3 regions of the Marinospirillum alkalitolerans genome follow, and region 3 is predicted to be linked to each of the others. Evidence: predicted binding sites of a transcription regulator. Region 3 holds the regulator's gene; each other region holds the start of a gene.
The links. The regulator FNR, encoded in region 3, switches genes on or off when oxygen is low (the NO sensors DNR and NnrR bind a similar motif). The targets are predictions, from matches to a motif close to TTGATNTANATCAA.
Positions count from the first base shown of each region.

Region 1: a site for FNR is predicted at 2,398-2,411, ahead of ubiT (ubiquinone anaerobic biosynthesis accessory factor UbiT). Genes of this name have one in related genera too.
Region 2: a site for FNR is predicted at 2,030-2,043, ahead of V6U78_RS00065 (cytochrome-c peroxidase). Genes of this name have one in related genera too.

Region 1 is NZ_JBANFI010000002.1:46,658-52,776, forward strand. It holds gene ubiU (ubiquinone anaerobic biosynthesis protein UbiU) at 1-907, shown strand, start outside; gene V6U78_RS03260 (U32 family peptidase) at 910-1,833, shown strand; gene ubiT (ubiquinone anaerobic biosynthesis accessory factor UbiT) at 1,845-2,339, opposite strand; partial or broken gene V6U78_RS03270 (ribonucleoside triphosphate reductase) at 2,495-4,450, shown strand; gene V6U78_RS03275 (anaerobic ribonucleoside-triphosphate reductase activating protein) at 4,450-5,157, shown strand; gene V6U78_RS03280 (ATP-binding protein) at 5,234-6,119, shown strand, end outside.
Region 2 is NZ_JBANFI010000001.1:9,280-15,398, forward strand. It holds gene V6U78_RS00045 (GNAT family N-acetyltransferase/peptidase C39 family protein) at 1-35, shown strand, start outside; gene V6U78_RS00050 (NGG1p interacting factor NIF3) at 65-412, shown strand; gene V6U78_RS00055 (ferric reductase-like transmembrane domain-containing protein) at 340-1,008, opposite strand; gene msrP (protein-methionine-sulfoxide reductase catalytic subunit MsrP) at 1,008-1,979, opposite strand; gene V6U78_RS00065 (cytochrome-c peroxidase) at 2,206-3,213, shown strand; gene V6U78_RS00070 (ion transporter) at 3,380-4,285, shown strand; gene V6U78_RS00075 (CoA pyrophosphatase) at 4,278-4,922, shown strand; gene trpS (tryptophan--tRNA ligase) at 4,995-6,008, shown strand; gene V6U78_RS00085 (HlyC/CorC family transporter) at 6,104-6,119, opposite strand, start outside.
Region 3 is NZ_JBANFI010000001.1:457,870-463,988, reverse strand. It holds gene V6U78_RS02090 (3'-5' exonuclease) at 1-517, shown strand, start outside; gene V6U78_RS02085 (polysaccharide deacetylase family protein) at 590-1,705, opposite strand; gene V6U78_RS02080 (DNA-J related domain-containing protein) at 1,728-2,333, opposite strand; gene ttcA (tRNA 2-thiocytidine(32) synthetase TtcA) at 2,479-3,333, shown strand; gene V6U78_RS02070 (purine phosphoribosyltransferase family protein) at 3,377-3,922, opposite strand; gene fnr (fumarate/nitrate reduction transcriptional regulator Fnr) at 3,997-4,713, opposite strand; gene hemN (oxygen-independent coproporphyrinogen III oxidase) at 4,848-6,119, opposite strand, start outside.

The sequences.
Region 1 (6,119 bases), on a different contig from region 3:
TGGCTTTCGCAATGCCACCAACGCCCGCCAGTTTGCAGGCTTGAATTTCACCGAGAACAAGGCGGCTGAAGGCATCGCCTACGCACATGCCCGAGGCTGCCGTGTTTTCTGTGCGATCAACACCTACCCCCAGCCTGCGGGTTGGCCCATCTGGACCCAAGCGGTGGATCAGGCCGCTGAACTTGGCGTAGATGCACTGATTCTGGCCGATCTGGGCCTGCTCGATTACGCCACCCAGCGTCATCCACAGCTCACACGCCATCTGTCGGTCCAAGGCTCAGCCACCAGTGCTGCCGCCTTGACTTTTTATCAGCGCGAATTCGGCATAGCGCGCGCCGTGCTGCCCAGAGTCCTTTCTCTCGCGCAGGTCAAAGAGCTGGCCGCCAGCGCCCCTGTCGAACTCGAAGTTTTTGGCTTTGGCAGCCTGTGCATTATGGTGGAAGGGCGCTGCTACCTTTCTTCTTATCTCACCGATGAATCGCCCAACTCACGTGGAGCCTGCTCACCAGCTAAGGCAGTGCGCTGGGAAGAAACCCCTCAAGGGCTCGAATCACGACTCAATGGCGTACTGATAGATCGCTATGCCGCACAGGAAAAAGCAGGCTACCCCACGCTGTGTAAAGGTCGCTTTGCCGTCGAAGGGGAGATCTATCATGCGCTGGAAGAACCCACTAGCCTGAACACCCTCGATCTCATCCCCGAGTTACGCGCTGCAGGGATCAAGGCGATCAAGCTGGAGGGGCGTCAACGCAGCCCAGCCTATGTGAAACAGGTCACCCAGATCTGGCGTGCAGCGCTCGACCAGCAAGAAGGCTGTGCTCCGCTGGAAATCTGGCAAACACAGCTGGATCAACTCTCTGAAGGCAGCAGCACCACACTGGGTGCTTATCACCGACGGTGGAAATAACCATGCAGCAACTACGTCTGACTCTTGGCCCAGTGCTCTACTACTGGCCGCGCGCCGAACTACTGGATTTTTATCAACAGGTCGCCACTTGGCCGGTGGATGTGGTCTATCTGGGTGAAACCGTCTGTGCGCGACGTCGTGAAATGAAACTCGATGATTGGCTCGCCATCGCACAAGACCTGGCTCAGGCAGGCAAGCAGGTTGTTCTGGCGACTCAAACCTTGCTTGAATCAGCTGCCGATCAGCGCCAGCTGGTGCGCCTGATTGAAGCCGCTCAGGCCCATGCTGCGGTGAGCCTGGTTGAGGCTTCGGATATGAGTGCAGTGGAGATCTGCACTCAGCTTGAGCAGCCTTTTGTCGCCGGTCCTGCACTGAATCTCTACAACCCACAGAGCTTGGCGTTGCTGGCCCGATGCGGCCTGAAGCGCTGGGTCTTTCCGCTGGAGCTGAGTCGCACCTGTCTCGCCGAGATGCAGGCATGGATTCAACAGCACCACCCTGAGCTGGAAACCGAAGTCTGGGGCTATGGGCGTGCGCCTCTGGCCTGGTCGGCACGCTGCTTCAGTGCGCGCGCGCAGAATCTGCCCAAGGATCGTTGTCAGTTTGTCTGCCAGCAGCATCCGCAAGGGCTGCCTCTGTCTTCTCAGGAAGGAGCCGCCCTGTTTACACTGAATGGGATTCAAACCCTCTCCGCACAACCGCTTTCTTTACTCGATCAAGGAGCCAGCCTGGCGCAACTGCAAGTCACGCATCTGCGCCTCAGTCCCGAGAACACGGATATGAGCCAGCTACTGGAAAGAGCGGTAGCACTCAAAGATCCTCAGCAGCCGCCAGCCGATCCGCTCAAGCTGGTCGATCTGCACAGCTGCAATGGCTACTGGTATGGGCTTCCGGGCATGACCTATCAACCACCTGCGCCAAAATAGTCGCACAGCCATCAGGCGCGCACTGGAGCAACAGGCTGATCCAAGCGCGCCAAAAAAGCCAGCACGCGACCCTCCACGCCCTGCTCTAAAGACCACTCCAGACTATCCAGTAGGTTCTTGACACCCAGACCCAGCTCCGTATCCCCTTCGATCAACAGCTGGCGCTGAAAAAACAAGCTGTCTGGATCTTCCTGACGCAGCGCCAAACGGACAAAAGCTGGCCAGCGACCCCGAATCGTGGCTTCTGCGCCACCGGGCAGCAGCACAAATTGCTGATTCAGCACACCCAGGGTGATCCGAAGCGAGACATCTTCAAGATGCAAAGCCAAGGCTCGGCCTTCTAAAAAATCAAAGGCTTCTTCAGCCAGATCAGTCGCAAAAAGCTGGTTCAGCCGCTGTTCAATCAGCCGCTTTTTCAATCCCCAAGGTACACAGGCCTCCAGCCTCCCCAGCAGCCTGAGAGGGATGGCAGACCTTGCAAAGCCAGACGCTTGATGATGTTGCATGACCCTTTCCTTTATCACAGAGAAAGAAGCATCTTAGTGAAGCCCATCACGCCAAATACTGATCTCGGTCAAGGAGATTTATTCTCATCTATTTAATCTGGCCACTATATATTGTTGCTGCAAAAAACATAAACCACTATATATAGGCAAAACCCATGACTTCCCCGCACACCATTGATGTACGCCATGCCATCGAAGAGTATCTCAATAAGGCCGATTGGCGGATTCGCGCTAATGCCAATCAGGGCTACTCTCTTGGCGGCATGGTGCTCAATGTGGCGGGTAAGGTCACGGCCAACTACTGGCTGAATGAGGTCTATCCTGCTGAAGTGGGACGCGCCCACCGAGAGGGAGACTTTCATATCCATGATCTTGATATGCTCTCTGGTTACTGCGCTGGCTGGTCTTTGCGCCAGCTACTTTTTGAAGGTTTTAATGGTGTGCCCGGACGCGCTGAAAGCCGTCCACCCAAGCATCTTTCAAGCGCTTTAGGGCAGATGGTCAACTTCTTAGGGACCTTGCAAAATGAATGGGCCGGCGCTCAGGCATTCAGCTCCTTTGATACCTATTTGGCACCTTTTGTCCGTAAGGATCAGATGCAATATGCCGAGATTGAGCAGCAGATACAGGAATTTATCTATAACCTGAACGTTCCCTCACGCTGGGGCACACAAACGCCTTTTACCAACCTGACTTTTGACTGGGTCTGCCCTGAGGATCTGGCTGATCAGGTACCCGTTATCGGCGGTGAAGAGCAGCCTTTCACCTATGGCGAACTTCAGGCAGAGATGGATCTGATCAATCGCGCCTATCTTGAAGTGATGCGCCAAGGCGATAGCAAGGGCCGTGTTTTTACCTTCCCGATTCCCACTTATAACATCACGCCAGAATTTGACTGGGAGAGCCCGAACAGCGAGCTGCTGTTTGCGCTGACCGCCCGCTATGGCTTGCCCTATTTTCAGAACTTTTTGAACTCAGATCTGAAGCCCCATATGGTGCGTTCCATGTGCTGTCGCTTACAGCTGGATGTGCGTGAGCTCCTCAAGCGCGGCAATGGTTTGTTTGGCTCAGCAGAGCAAACAGGGTCCATCGGTGTGGTGACGATCAACTGTGCCCGCTTGGGTTATCGCTTTGCCGGAGATTGGAAGGGGTTGATCACAGAACTGGATCGACTTCTGGATCTGGCCCGCACCAGCCTTGAAATCAAGCGAGAACGCATCCAGCAGTGGATGGATTCCGGGCTCTATCCTTATAGTCAGCGCTATCTGGGCACCTTGCGTAATCACTTCTCAACCCTGGGTGTGAATGGCATCAACGAGATGCTACGCAATTTTAGTGCTGATCGCTTGCAGCTGGCCGACGCCGCTGGGCAAAAACTGGGTATTCAGCTACTCGATCATATTCGTACCAAAATGCAGCAGTTTCAGATGGAAACCGGACATCTCTATAATCTTGAAGCCACACCTGCCGAAGGCACCACCTATCGCTTTGCGCGCGAAGATCGCAAGCGCTTTGCCGACATACTGCAAGCAGGAACAGCGGAGCAGCCCTATTACACCAACTCCAGCCAGCTGCCTGTAGGCCTCACCGATGATCCTTTTGAAGCACTGCAGCTGCAAGACCCTTTGCAAACCCGCTATACCGGCGGCACCGTACTGCATCTTTATATGCGCGAGCGCCTGTCGAGTGCCGAGGCATGCAAGAAGCTGGTCAAAACAGCGCTCAGCCAGTTTCATCTGCCTTATTTAACCGTGACCCCAACTTTTTCAATCTGCCCAGTGCACGGCTATCTGGATGGAGAGCAGGCCTTCTGCCCCCATTGTGATCAAGCTCTGCTCGAACGCAAACGCCAGGCGCTGATGACAGCACCAGCCTGACACCCCCTCACTTAGTCCCCAACTTTCATTTTTTAGGAGTCCACCATGCCAAGCCAGTGCCATCCCCTGATTCAACTTGAAGACCACGAACGCCAACCCTGTGAAGTCTGGACACGCGTGATGGGCTATCACCGCCCTGTCAGCCAGTTTAATGCGGGTAAACAAGGCGAACATGCACAAAGGCGTCACTTTTGTGAATCCAGCCTCCAACCAGAAAAGCGCCGTTCCGCCTGATGTCGGCAGCACTGCGCGTCGGAGGGCTCACGCCGCTGACCAGTCTGGATTATCCAGATCATCTGGCTTGTGTGGTGTTCACACAAGGCTGTCCGTTGCGCTGTGGCTATTGTCACAACCCGCATCTGCTCGATCAGCAGGCGGCGGCTGAAGCACCCAGTTGGAATCAGGTGCTGGATTTTTTGCAGCGCCGCCAACAGTTGCTTGAGGCCGTCGTATTCAGCGGCGGCGAACCTACCCAGCAGGCCGCGCTCGTGGATGCCGTCGCACAGGTACGGGCTTTGGGGTTTCAAGTTGCGTTGCATACGGCGGGGCTCTACCCACAACGCCTGTCCATTCTTCTACCCCACCTCAGTTGGGTCGGATTGGATATCAAGGCCACGCCTGAGCGCTATCCAATCATCTGCGGCCGCCCCCGCGTCGCCGCGCAGGTGGTGAACAGCCTCGAACAGCTGCTGATCTGGGAGCGGCCTTTTGAAGTGCGCCTAACGCTGCATCCTAAGGACTACACCCTCGCACAGGTGGGTGATCTGCTGGATTGGTTGAGCCACTACCCTATTCCGCATCTGGTTTTACAAATCGCGCGCGGCGGCAGTTGCCTCAGGCCCGAGTATCAACAGATCACCACTCCCTTTTCTACTGCTGAGCTTAACCAGCTGATTCAGGACTCTGCCCATCACTGGCCTCGACTCAGCCTGCGTACTTAAATCCTGGCGTCCCTTGCCCTAGATGGCACACAACAGGCTACACTAGCGGCTTTCTGCTCAGCCTCTGTCTGCCGCCATGCCCAAACTCAAACTCAGCACTCGCTTAATTCTGGTCATTACACTCCTCGTCCTGCTGCAAATGCTGCTCAGTGGTCTGTTGGCCACGCGCACCTTGCAGCAGTCTCTTGAAGAGCAGGTTGAAGCCCGCATCCTGCATCTGGCCCGTTTGATTGCCGAAATGCCCAGCGTGCAACAGGCGATCATCGATCGGGACAGCGAGCAGTTAAACCAGCTGGTCGATGGCTTTATGCTGTCGGGCGATATGGCCTTCGTCACGATTGGCGATCATCAGGGCATCCGGCTCGCCCATCCCTTTGATGATCGCCTAGGTCTGCCCATGCAAGGGGGCGATAATGATCTCGCGCTGCTTCAAGGCCTGAGCTATGTCTCCGAAGCCGAAGGCAGCCTCGGGCGTTCATTGCGTGGCAAGGCCGCTGTTTTTGATACGGCAGGGCGCATTATCGGCGTGGTTTCGGTGGGCTATCTGCGCGAGCATATCGATCAAATTATTCAGGACTATCATCAGCGCTTAATGCAGATGGCGCTCGTCATTCTGCTGCTCTCGGTGCTGCTGGCGGTCTGGATCTCACGCCGCTTTAAAGCCGCGATCTATGGCCTAGAACCTGAGCAGATCGCCCAGCTACTGGAAGAGCGTGATGCCACCTTGGAATCATTGCGCGAGGGGATGATCAGCGTAAATGCGGCAGGCATCATTACCACCATGAACCGTGCGGCGCTAGAAATACTGCATTTGCAAGAGGGGCCATCGCCGCTGGGTCAGCCTGTCAGCGAAGTGCTGCCCAACAGTCCGCTACTTGAGCTGCTGGCATCAGGCCAGTCTGAGTATGACCGCCCGCTCTGGCGTCATGGTGAGGAGCTGATCGCCAACTTCACGCCCATGT
Region 2 (6,119 bases), 450 kb from region 3:
CCTGTGTTTTGGTGGGGCCAGTGAGAGCAGCCTAAGCGGTTGAGCATCGATCAAGGAGATCAACATGCGTGAGCAGTATAAGCTGGTATTTTATGTGCCGGTCGAGGCGGCTGAAGGCGTTAAAGCCGCTGTTTTTGCAACAGGTGCAGGGCGTTTAGGTCAGTATGAGCAGTGTTGCTTTGAGACGCTTGGGCAAGGGCAGTTTCGGCCTTTAGCTGGCGCGCAGCCCCACTTGGGGAGCGTGGGGCAGTTAGAGCAGGTGGCTGAACTTAAGGTTGAGCTCTTATGTGCAGCTGAACATCTTGGTGCTGCGATCCATGCACTCCAGCAGGCCCATCCCTATGAAGAGCCTGCGTTTGAGGTGTTGGCTTTGGTCGATTGGCGGTTATACCTGCCCAATGCCTCAGACTGAGGGCGGCCGCTTAACCAGAAGCGGAGACCAAGCAGGAGCGTCAAGCTGAGTGTATAAAGGTGCAGCGGCGTGTAATCGAGGCGAATGACGATGGCGTAATGCCATAGGCTGAGCGCAATCAATGGATAGATCAGCCAGTGAATTACCTGCCAGCTGCGCGGCGTCAACCTCTGGCGTAGCCAAGACCAAGAAGTGGCGCTTAGCAGTGCTAGGCCCAGCCAGATCAGCCATCCGAGTTGAATATAAAGCAGATCAATAGAAAGCTGCGCGATCACGCCAAGGCTCCAGCCGGTTTCCCACTCCAACCAAAGCAGCAGATGGAGACTCGTCCAGGCAAAGGCGGCCAGACCCAAGTGCTTGCGCGAAGTCAGGAAAACAGGCCAGCGGGTGAGGCCATACAGGCTGCCCCATCCGAGGGTGATCAGTAACAGGATCAAGGCGGCATGGCCAGAAAAAAACAACAGGGTTTCGAGTGGAAAGACACCTAGCTCGTCTTGCCAAGCGGCGCAGCCAAGATAAACCAGTGGCGTGATCAGCAGCAGATCCACCCAAGACCAGCGTCCGCCTGTGTGCAGCCAATGGAGTCGAGTCGGCATCAGTAGTGCACCCGAAGATCAAGGCCGCGATACAGGTGCGCGACCTCTTCTGCATAGCCATTGAACATCAGTGTGGCCCGCCGACCTGATTCACCCAAGCGTCGCTCGGTCGCTTGAGACCAGCGTGGATGATTCACTTCAGGATTGACGTTGGCATAAAAGCCATATTCATTTGGTGCCAGAGCTTGCCAGCTGGAGACAGGCTGTTCTTCTTGAAAACGCAGCGTGACAATCGACTTGATGCTTTTAAAGCCATACTTCCACGGCACAACTAAACGCAGTGGAGCACCATTTTGATTCGGCAGTGTTTTGCCATACAGGCCAACAGCCATCAAGGTTAAAGGATGCATGGCCTCATCCATTCGCAAGCCTTCACGATAGGGCCAATCAATCGTCTGTTGGCGCTGGCCACGAAACTGGCTTGGATCATAGAGGGTTTCAAACACCACATAGCGTGCACTTGAAAGGGGTTTCAGCTGGTTGATCAAGTGGCTGAGCTGAAAGCCAACCCAAGGAATGACCATCGACCAGGCTTCAACGCAGCGTAAGCGATAAATGCGCTCCTCTAACCATGCGCTTTTGATCAGCTGATCCAGATCATAGACGCCTGGTTGTTCTACCAGACCTTCCACGCGCACTGACCAAGGATCGGTACTCAGTTGATGCGCCCAATCAGAAGGATCGCGTTTACGGGTGCCAAACTCAAAAAAGTTGTTGTAGCTGGTGATGGTGCGTTCATCGGTTAGTGTTTCTCTGCTGGAAAAGTCGCTGGCTGGCGCATCGGCTAAGGCAGTCCGCCAGCTCGAATCGGCCGGCCAAGCTGGCGCGGTGTCCGCAAGCAGACTGGGAGGCAGTAGTGTCGCGCCTAGAGCGAGGCCTGCGGCCTGTTTCATAAAGCGTCGGCGATCTCGATAAAGAGGCTCAGGAGTGACCTCATTGAGCGAAATACTGGGGTAACGATAGCCTTTCATGATGATTCTCGGCGCCAAAAAGGGGTGAAAAGACAGGATCGGCGCAATGCTTGACAGGGGTCAAGCTTTTGCGGCCTCTGCTCCTTGAGCTGAGTAACATTAGTCTCTAATCTGACATCAGTTGTTTAAGTTTGTCGCTAAGTCATTGATAAATTTAAACTAATAGGCTGATAGCTTGTGGTTATAATCAAGATCAGCTGTCATAATAACTGATGAGGAGACACTCATGAAGATCACCAAAAGCCTCAGTAAGGCCTTACCTGTTGCAGGTTTAGCCGGTGCGATGCTCTTAGGTTCATCTTTCACCATGGCGGATGATGGCTACCATAGCCGTTACGCTAATCGCTTTGAACCCCTGCCAGCGATTGCCCCCATTCCTGCTGATAATAGCCTGACGGCGGCCAAGATCGAGCTGGGTCAGATGCTGTTCTTTGAACCACGCATTTCTGCCAGTGGTGTGATCAGCTGCGCGACTTGCCATAACCCCGCATTGGGTTGGGCTGATCGTATCCCTAGAGCGACAGGCCATGATGGTCAGGTGGGCGAGCGTAATACGCCGACAGTACTGAATTCAGGCTTCTTTACCGCTCAGTTTTGGGACGGCCGCGCTGCCACTCTGGAAGAGCAGGCTTTAGGCCCGATTGAAGCTGATATCGAAATGAACATGCCGCTGGATCAGGCTTTAGAGCGCTTGCGCGAGTTCACCGAGTATCGCGAGATGTTTGCCCGCGCCTATGGTGGTAATGGTGCCGATCAGATCACGCCGGATAATGTTGCCCATGCCTTGGCTAGCTTCCAGCGTACGCTGAATACACCTAACTCACCCTTTGACCGCTACCTGCGTGGTGACTTGGCTGCGCTGACCGATGCCCAGAAACGCGGCATGGCGGCCTTTGCTGACAATGGTTGTACTGCTTGTCACAGCGGCCCCGCTTTAACTGATAGCCAATTCCATGCGATTCAAGTGCCAGGCTCAACAGATGAAGGTCGCTTTGTCGTGACTGGTGATCCAGGTGATCGTTTCCGCTTCAAAACACCCACTTTGCGTAACGTGGCGCTGACTTACCCCTACTTCAATAATGGTGGTGTCGAGACACTAGAAGAAGCCGTACAGGTGATGGGTCGTGAAATGCTGGGTCGTGAGTTCGATCAAAATACAGTGAATGATATGGTGGCCTTCCTCCACTCGCTCACTGGTGAGATGCCCGATATCCGTATCCCGTCTTTACCTTAAACTTTTCTTCACCCCAAGTTCTTATTGAACTGATAAAGGCCCAAGGATGGGCCTTTTTGCTGGGTGCTGATTTCCTTTCAAAACGATAGCCAGCAAGGCTTGCTTCCTGTCTGGCTTCGCGGATAATGTTGGGCTGCCTTTTGCCTGTGTTCGTCTGCGAGGAAGTATGTCCCTGTCATTCCGTGAATTCCAAGATCGCTTTGAACAGCTCAGAGCCAATAAGGCTTTTGAGTCAATCGTGATTTTGATTATTGTTGTCTCTGCTCTGTTGATCGGAGCCAAAACCTATGAAGAATCCAACCGCTTTGAGCAGGTGATCCTGTGGCTCGATTGGGCGGTCACGATTTTCTTTCTGGTTGAAATCCTGATTCGTCTCGCTGCAGAAAAGCACATCATCGACTTCTTTAAGAAGGGTTGGAATGTGTTCGACTTTATCGTCGTCACGGCCAGCTTGATTCCGATGGACTATACCGAGATGGTGCTGCTCGCGCGCCTACTGCGCGTGTTTCGTGTGCTGCGCTTGATCTCGATGATTCCTGAGCTGCGCATCCTGCTTTCTGCCTTGTTAAAAGCCTTGCCGCGTATGGGCTATGTCGCGCTACTGATGTTTATTATTTTCTATATCTATGGTGCCGTGGGCAGCTTTATCTTCCATGATGTGGATGAAAAACTCTGGGGCAATATCGCATTGGCCATGCTGACGCTCTTTCAGGTTGCAACCTTTGAGAGCTGGGCAACAGCGGTGCTCTACCCCACTATGGAGCACTATCCTTACAGCTGGATTTATTTTATTAGCTTTATTTTTCTGAATGCGTTTATCTTTTTAAATATGATGATCGGGATCGTGCTGGATGTGATGCAAAAAGAAAGCGCCCAGTATGAACTCGAAACCGGAGAAGGTGAGGCCGCAGAGATTCATTGGATGCGTGAAAACCTACAACTGATGCAAGAGCAGATGCAGCGCATTGAGCAGAAGCTGGATCATGCCGCGCTGCCGGTGGTGACCAGCACTCAGCCGCAAGATGCTGCGCCTTCTGTTGCATCACCGCCAAGTCAGGTGAGGGATGTCTAATCAGACGGGATTGATCACACAACTGACCGAGCGTTTGGCGGGCTTTACTGCCAAGCCGCTCAAGATTCAGCTCCCTGAGGCGGCGGTGTTGGTAGCCATCACCCAGGCGGCTGAACCAGAGATTATTCTGACGCAGCGCGCGGCGCATATGAGCACGCATGCGGGGCAGGTCGCCTTTCCTGGCGGTAAGCGTGATCCGCAAGACCTGAGTCTTGAGCAGACTGCCTTGCGCGAGGCGCAGGAAGAAGTCAACCTGCCACCAGAAGACGTCCAGCTTTTGGGGCGGCTCAGTGATGTGATTTCTTTGCATGGCATGAAGGTCACGCCCTATGTCGGCTTGGTGCCTGATCAGCTGGTGTTGACGCCCTGCTGTCAGGAGCTGGCGAGTGTGTTTCGCCTGCCCCTGAGTTGGTTGCTGGATGATCCACGCACCCATACCGATGTGATTCAGCTTGCAGGCCAAAGGATTTATATCCCCAGCTATACCTATCAGCAGTATCGTATCTGGGGGCTCAGTGCGTTGATCCTGACAGAATTGCTGCAGCAAGGTCTCGGCCTCGATATGGATCCGTATCGCCAGCCAGCAGGGCGTCTGGTGCATCATCCAGAGCGCCCTTTGCCTTTTCAACCTGAGTAGGCTGCGGCGTGAGATCGCAGCGCGGCTCGGCCATGAGTCATCTATTAAGCCTCTGATATAAGTGAGAGAAAAATGAGCAAAAAAACGCGCGTCCTGACGGGAATTACGACGACGGGCACACCGCACCTTGGCAACTATGTTGGTGCCATTCGTCCAGCGATTCAGGCCAGCCAGAATACGCAGATGGAGTCTTTTTATTTCCTTGCAGACTTTCATGCGCTGATTAAGTGCCATGAGCCAGAGCGGGTCGAAGCCTCACGGCGTGAAATTGCCGCCACCTGGCTGGCGCTGGGCTTGGATACCCAGCAGGCGGTGTTTTATCGTCAAAGCGATATCGCTGAAATCCCCGAGCTGATGTGGTTGCTGACCAGTGTGGCGGCCAAGGGCTTGATGAATCGTGCCCACGCCTATAAGGCCGCAGTGCAAGACAATCTGGCCGCGCAAGAAGATGCTGATTTAGGTGTCACGATGGGGCTGTATAGCTATCCGATTCTGATGGCGGCCGATATTTTGATGTTTAATGCCCATCAGGTGCCGGTGGGGCGTGATCAGATCCAGCATATTGAGATGGCGCGAGATATCGGCCAGCGCTTTAATCATATCTTCAAAGAAGACTTCTTTACGCTGCCTGAGGCGGTGGTTGATCAGCGTGTGGCGGTGCTCAATGGTCTGGATGGACGCAAGATGAGCAAAAGCTACAACAACACCATTCCGCTGTTTGAGCCAGAGAAAAAACTCCGCAAGTTGATCAATAAGATCAAAACCAATTCGCTTGAACCAGGCGAGCCGAAGGATCCGACAGATTGCACGCTGTTTCAGATCTATACAGCCTTTGCTGAGCAGGCGGATGTGGATGCGATGCGCCATCGCTATGCTGAAGGCATAGGCTGGGGTGAGATGAAGGGCGTGTTGTTTGAATTGATCAACGAGCAGCTTCGTGGGCCGCGTGAGGAATACCAGCGTCTGTTGGCCGATCCTGGCTATGTTGAGGGTGTGCTGCGTGAAGGGGCACAAAAAGCGCGTGCTGAAGCGGCGCCTTTCCTTGATCGCCTCAAACGTGCGGTGGGTCTGGGGCCTTTTGCCTAATCAAGGATCGCTTGGCATCCAGGCTGCGTGGTCCTTGCAGCTTGGATGCCTCAACCTGAGCACTGGGGCTTGGATTGAGCCGGCGTGAGTCAGCGCTAAAAACGGCCGAGG
Region 3 (6,119 bases):
CTGTGAGATGACCAGTCTTGATCCGCAAAAAGCGGAGCTGGTTTCGATTGCCGCAGTCAAGATCAAGGGCACCCAGGTCCTGACCAGTGAAAAGCTCGATATTAAGCTACAAAAACCAGAGAGCCTGAGCGGAGATTCGATCAAAGTGCATCGTATCCGTGGAGTGGATCTGCTCGGTGGCGAGGTGCTCGGGGATGCCCTGCATGAGCTGATTCAGTTTATCGGTAACCGTCCGATTATGGGCTACTATATCGATTACGATATGACCGTGCTTAATCGCTTTATTCGCCCGCGCTTTGGGTTCAGCCTGCCCAACAAAACTATTGAGCTGTCTCACTGCTACCTTCATAAAATCCAGCGTGCGAATCCCGAACTGGTACCTGATCTCCAGTTTGAAACTATTGCCGAGAAGCTGGGGGTCCCGATGGTGGGTGAGCGCCATACTGCACTCGGCGATGCCGTCACAACAGCCTTAATGTATGTGCGTCTGCTGAAAGGGCCTTCGCCCAGCTATTAAATACGTAACCTGCCTCATCCTCACCTAACAAAAAGCCGAGCATTAGCTCGGCTTTGATGATCCTAGAAAAGGCTACTGGCGCCCCCAGCTTCCATCAGGGCGCGGTACCAGCCACTGGCGCGATAGCCAGAAGTAGCGGTTCTCAGTGCGATGTGGTGCGGTGCAATTAAAGCGTGAGCGCCCTGGATTCAAAGCGGTTGAATCCGTCACTGTCACGCGGACACGGCCTTCACCCGCTCGCTCTATATCAGTATTGAGCAAACGCGACTGAGGACCATAGCAGCGCAGCTGATTGAGGCGATAATCCCCTGCTTCCATCGTAAAAGTCCAGGTTGGACGCGGACGCGCTCCATCGACTAGATCAGAAGCGGGCAGATCCTCAACCACCGGAAAGGGCAGCGCATGGAGTTTGGTTCTGAGCGTAGCCGGATTAGCAAAAACGCCATTGGCAGCATAGCGTGGAATCGCTGTCAGGCGGCTAAAAGGGCTGGCTGGCCCTGAGTGCTGACCAAAGGCCACATAGCCCAGCGAGGCCACAATCGCTTCTAGCTCAGGGGTGTATTCACCATAAGGATAGGCAAATAAGCGTGGTACATTGCCCAGGCGCTCTTCTAAAAGACGTTGGTTGTCTTCGATTTCGGCGCGCATTCTGGCTTCCCAAGCGGCATCTGACTCTTCTCCATCACGACGAACCATATAAGGATGAGTCAAACTATGGTTGGCGATGGTGCCACCAGCCTGCTGAGCTTCGCGCAGCTGCGCCCAGCTCATATACAGAGGTCGCCTCTCCTCAATAAACTGCGCATTGACAAAAATAGTAAAGGGTAGATTACGCTCGCGCATTAACGGCAAGGCATTCTCATAGACACTGATATAAGCATCATCAAAAGTCAGCACCGCGACACGATCAGGCATCGGACGGCGGCGCTGGAGATGCTGAATCACGCGCGGCAAAGGCCACACCTCAAAGCCATCACGCTCCAGCATTTCTAAATGCTCTGCAAACTGACGAGGACTGAGGCTGGTTGAAGGGGGCGTGCTGCTGCTCACATGGTGGTAGAGCAAGATTGAGGCATGAAAACGTGGCTCCGCCGTGTCATTCGCCCAGCTATGCGAAATCCCTAGGCATAACAGCAATGCGAGAAGGGGCCAGCGCACAAGACGGCGCATCCCGTGATTCTTTTCCATCTTTCCACCTTTTTATTCTGTGCTAAGCGTTTCTGAGTAGAGGCTTTAACACCTCCATCGCTTCATTAATACTTTGCAACTTTTCAGGATCACCGCCGCGATCTGGATGGTGCTGCATGGCAAGACGACGGTAGCTGAGTTTGATTTCCTTACTCGATACGCCTTCTTTTAAACCCAATGCCTGCAAAGCCTTGGCTTTGACACCACCGCCAGTAAAGACTGTTTCTTCGTGCAGTTTTTTCCAGAAATTTTTGAGTGCTGTTTCTAAATCCTGTTCCGTGGTTTTTTCAAGTTGTTCTAAATCCAGATAGTAATCACGCATTGGATCATGCTGTTGCAAAGCCACATGACCTGGCTGATAGGTTTGCAGTTGTACCCGCACCGCGGTGATTTCCAGATGGCCTTTCGCCCGCTTCCACAGATCATCCCTGAGTTGATAAAGGGCATGATAGAGCAGAAAGTGGGTTTTAAAGAGCTTATTGGTGTTACTAAAAGTGTCTGGCTCCAGAACGACCGTGCCCTTTTCATCGAGCTTTTTTAGCAAGGTATGCTCATTCACGCCCTCGGGGAATTCCTGTAAGACTTCGATCAAGTCCTCAAATATGCGGGTTTCTTGTAAAGCAGTCATGTTTTTCTCTAGGCCTGAACGGAATAAAAGACTTCTACTGATGTTAGCAGGGCTGAAGCCGATAGAAAACGCTTCAGGCATTTACATTTGCTGTGGCTTTGGTTAATTTGCCTGCCTTTGAAGTCAATCGCAATAGGTGCCGCAGATGCAAGAACTCCTTCCCAAGGCCAAAAAAGAATTTAATAAGCTCCAAAAACGCCTGCGCCGCCAGGCAGGACAAGCGATTGCAGACTTCAATATGATCCAGGAAGGCGATAAGGTCATGGTCTGCCTCTCTGGCGGCAAAGACTCTTTTACCTTGCTGCATCTATTAATGGGTTTACAGAAAAGTGCTCCAGTGCGCTTTGAGCTGGTTGCCGTCAACCTCGACCAAAAGCAACCAGGCTTTCCTGAACATATTCTTCCTGCTTATCTGACTGAGATCGGGGTGCCATTTCATATTCTTGAAAAAGACACCTATAGCATCGTCAAAGAGATTATTCCTGAAGGCAAAACCACCTGCGGCCTTTGTTCGCGACTCAGACGCGGTAGCCTCTATGGTTTTGCCGAAGAAATAGGGGCCACGAAAATTGCGCTTGGGCATCATCGCGATGATCTGCTCGAAACCCTGTTTTTAAATCTCTTCTTTGGCGGCAGCTTAAAAGCCATGCCACCCAAGCTGCTGTCTGATGATGGCAAAAATGTGGTGATTCGCCCACTGGCCTACTGTAAAGAGAAGGATATCGCCACCTTTGCACAGATGATGGCGTTTCCAATCATCCCCTGTAACCTATGCGGCTCGCAGGAAAACTTACAGCGCCAGGTCATTAAAGAGATGCTCCAGGATTGGGATAAGCAATTTCCTGGGCGCAGCGAGACTATTTTTAACGCGCTACAAAACGTCGCGCCGTCACAGCTGGCCGATCGTCAACTCTTTGATTTTGTTGGATTAGAAGCCAAGCAGAAGGCTCAGCTGGCACAAAGGATTCAACTGGTTGATACCCTCTCTCACCCAGCCTAAACATCAGCGGGCGCAGGTCATGGCACCTGAGCCCGCTCTCTGACTAAGCCTGATCCTGTGCAAAGGCCATCAGCGCATAGGTCGAGACGTCTATCTCCTGTAAGCGCTCACTCCCTCCCTGATCGGGCAGATCAATCAGCGTTGCCACCTCATAAATCTGTGCTCCCTGGCGGCGAATCAATGATGCGGCGGCCAGCAGCGTGGCACCGCTGGACAGAATATCGTCAAACAGCAGCACCTGATCCTCTGACTGCACAGCACCGACACGCATTTCAAGGGTTCGCTCGCCTGCTGCACTAGGGGCCCGCTCATAGAGCACCTCTCCCGGCTCTTCGCCTAGATCACGAATCACCACTAAAGGCAGATTCAAGCGATAAGCCAAAACCGCAGCAAACATGGTACCTCGTCCTTTCAGGGCCACAATACGTGTCAGCTGGGCATCCAAATAGCGATGCACAAAGGTATCAGTGATCAGTTGCAGGGCCTTAGGATCATCCAGTAAGCCGGATAAATCACGCATGTGATAACCCTTTTTAGGAAAATCCTGATACAAGGTGACCTTTTGCTTGAGTTCAAAATCATCGAGCATACCTACCTCCTTGACTCCACTCAGCTTGCAGAGCGCGCACACCTTGCTCTACAGACGCCAGCATCATCCCACTGTTAACCGTGTGCGACCAACTTGGACTCTGCTTCACAATCGGCCAAGCCCGCCATTTCCAGCAACTGTGGGCGATCAGTAATATGCACTTCTTTGCCATTCACTGCGATCACCTGCATCGCCTGAAAGCGCGTAAACACACGGCTGACTGTTTCAACAGCCAAGCCAAGATAGTTCCCTATCTCATTACGCGACATAGGCAAGCGGAAGGTATAAGGAGAGTAGCCACGGCGCTTAAAGCGGCTCGAGAGATTGGCGAGCAAGGTGGCTACCCGCTCTTCAGCGTTTTTCTTAGACAGCAAGAGCATCATCTGCTTATCATCGCGTATTTCTTTACTCATACAGCTCAGCAGCTGCTGACGCAAATCTGGCAACTCGAGCGACAACTCTTGCAGACGACTAAAAGGGATCTCGCAAACGGTCGTGGTTTCAAGCGCTTTTGATGAGATGGGATAACTGGCGCAGTCGATCCCATCCAGCCCTACCAGCTCGCTCGGCAGGTGAAAGTTGGTGATCTGTTCTTCACCATCATTCGTCATGATGTAGTTTTTGAGACTGCCTGAGCGCACCGCGTAAACACAATCAAAGGGATCACCCTGACGGAAGAGATGCTCACCCTTTTTTAGTGGCTGGCGGCGTTTAATAATGCGATCTAATTGATCGATATCCTCTAGGTTCAACGAGAGGGGCAAACACAGGGAACTCAGGCTGCATGTCATACAGCGGGTTTCCTTACTGAATATCAGACCACTTCCTTTCATTTGGCGACTCGTCATGGTGTCGTCTCCCTCTTATGTATGTCATGCTGGAGATCAATCCTTTTTACCACGCTGATTGATCTCTCGCAATCAGATCAGATAATTCGTGAAAAAGCACGGCCCAGACTCGGCTGGTCAAGATAAGCATCAAAGACCATGCACAGGCTGCGAATCAATAAACGACCAGCAGGCGTCACCCTTAATCCTTCAGGGCGAATCTCAATTAAGCCATCCTGCTCGTGCGTTTTCAGCGCAGCCAACTCAGAGGCAAAATAATCGTTAAATGCCACGCCCCAAGTGCGACTCCAGGCCTGGGTATCGAGTGCAAAATGGCAGATTAATTGGTTAATCACTGCACGGCGCAGTATATCATCTTGCGTCAAGACCAGGCCACGCAAAGTCGCGAGCTGGCCTTGGCTGATCTGTGCCTCATAGCCTTCAGTATCATGATGGTTCTGCGCATAGGTCGGCCCCACCTGGCTAATTGAGGAAGCGCCCATCGCGATCAAATCACAATCTGAGTGGGTGGTATAACCCTGAAAATTGCGATGTAAACGCCCCTCTCGCTGTGCAATCGCGAGGCTATCTGTGGGCTTGGCGAAGTGATCCATACCGATATAGACATAGCCAGCTTCGACTAGGCGGCGAATGGTTTGCTCCAGAATCAACAGCTTATGCTCTGGACTGGGCAGATCCTCGGCACGAATCCGCCGCTGAGGTTTAAAACGTTCAGGCAGGTGCGCATAGTTGAAAACGGAGAGGCGATCTGGCGACATGTCGATCACCTCTTCCACGGTCTGCGCAAAACTCTCCGGGGTTTGATGCGGCAAACCGTAGATCAAATCCAGATTTAAAGAGCGAAAGCCTAGCTCGCGTGCTTGCTGCAACGCCCCCTCAGTCATCTCACGCGGCTGGACACGGTTCACAGCCTGCTGCACCTGCAGATTTAAATCCTGTAAACCAAAGCTCATGCGGTTAAAGCCCAGCTCACGCAATAAAGGCAGGGTATCTGGCTGGATTTCGCGCGGATCGATCTCTATTGAGTAGTCGCCTTGGTCATCATCACGCAGTTGGAAGCGGGCTCGAGTCTGCTGCATCAGCTCTCGCATCTGCTGATGTGAAAGAAAAGTAGGCGTGCCACCGCCCCAGTGCAGCTGATGCACAGGTCGCGAGGTATCCACCACTGCGGCAATCTGATCCATTTCTTGATACAGGCGCTCAAGATAAGGGCCGCAGCGCGAGGTATCGCCCGTCGCAATTTTATTGCAGCCACAGTAAAAGCACACCTTGGCGCAAAAGGGGATATGAAAATAAAGCGACAAGGGTGCCTGGCTGGCATTGCTGTCGATCAGCGCCTGACGATAGGC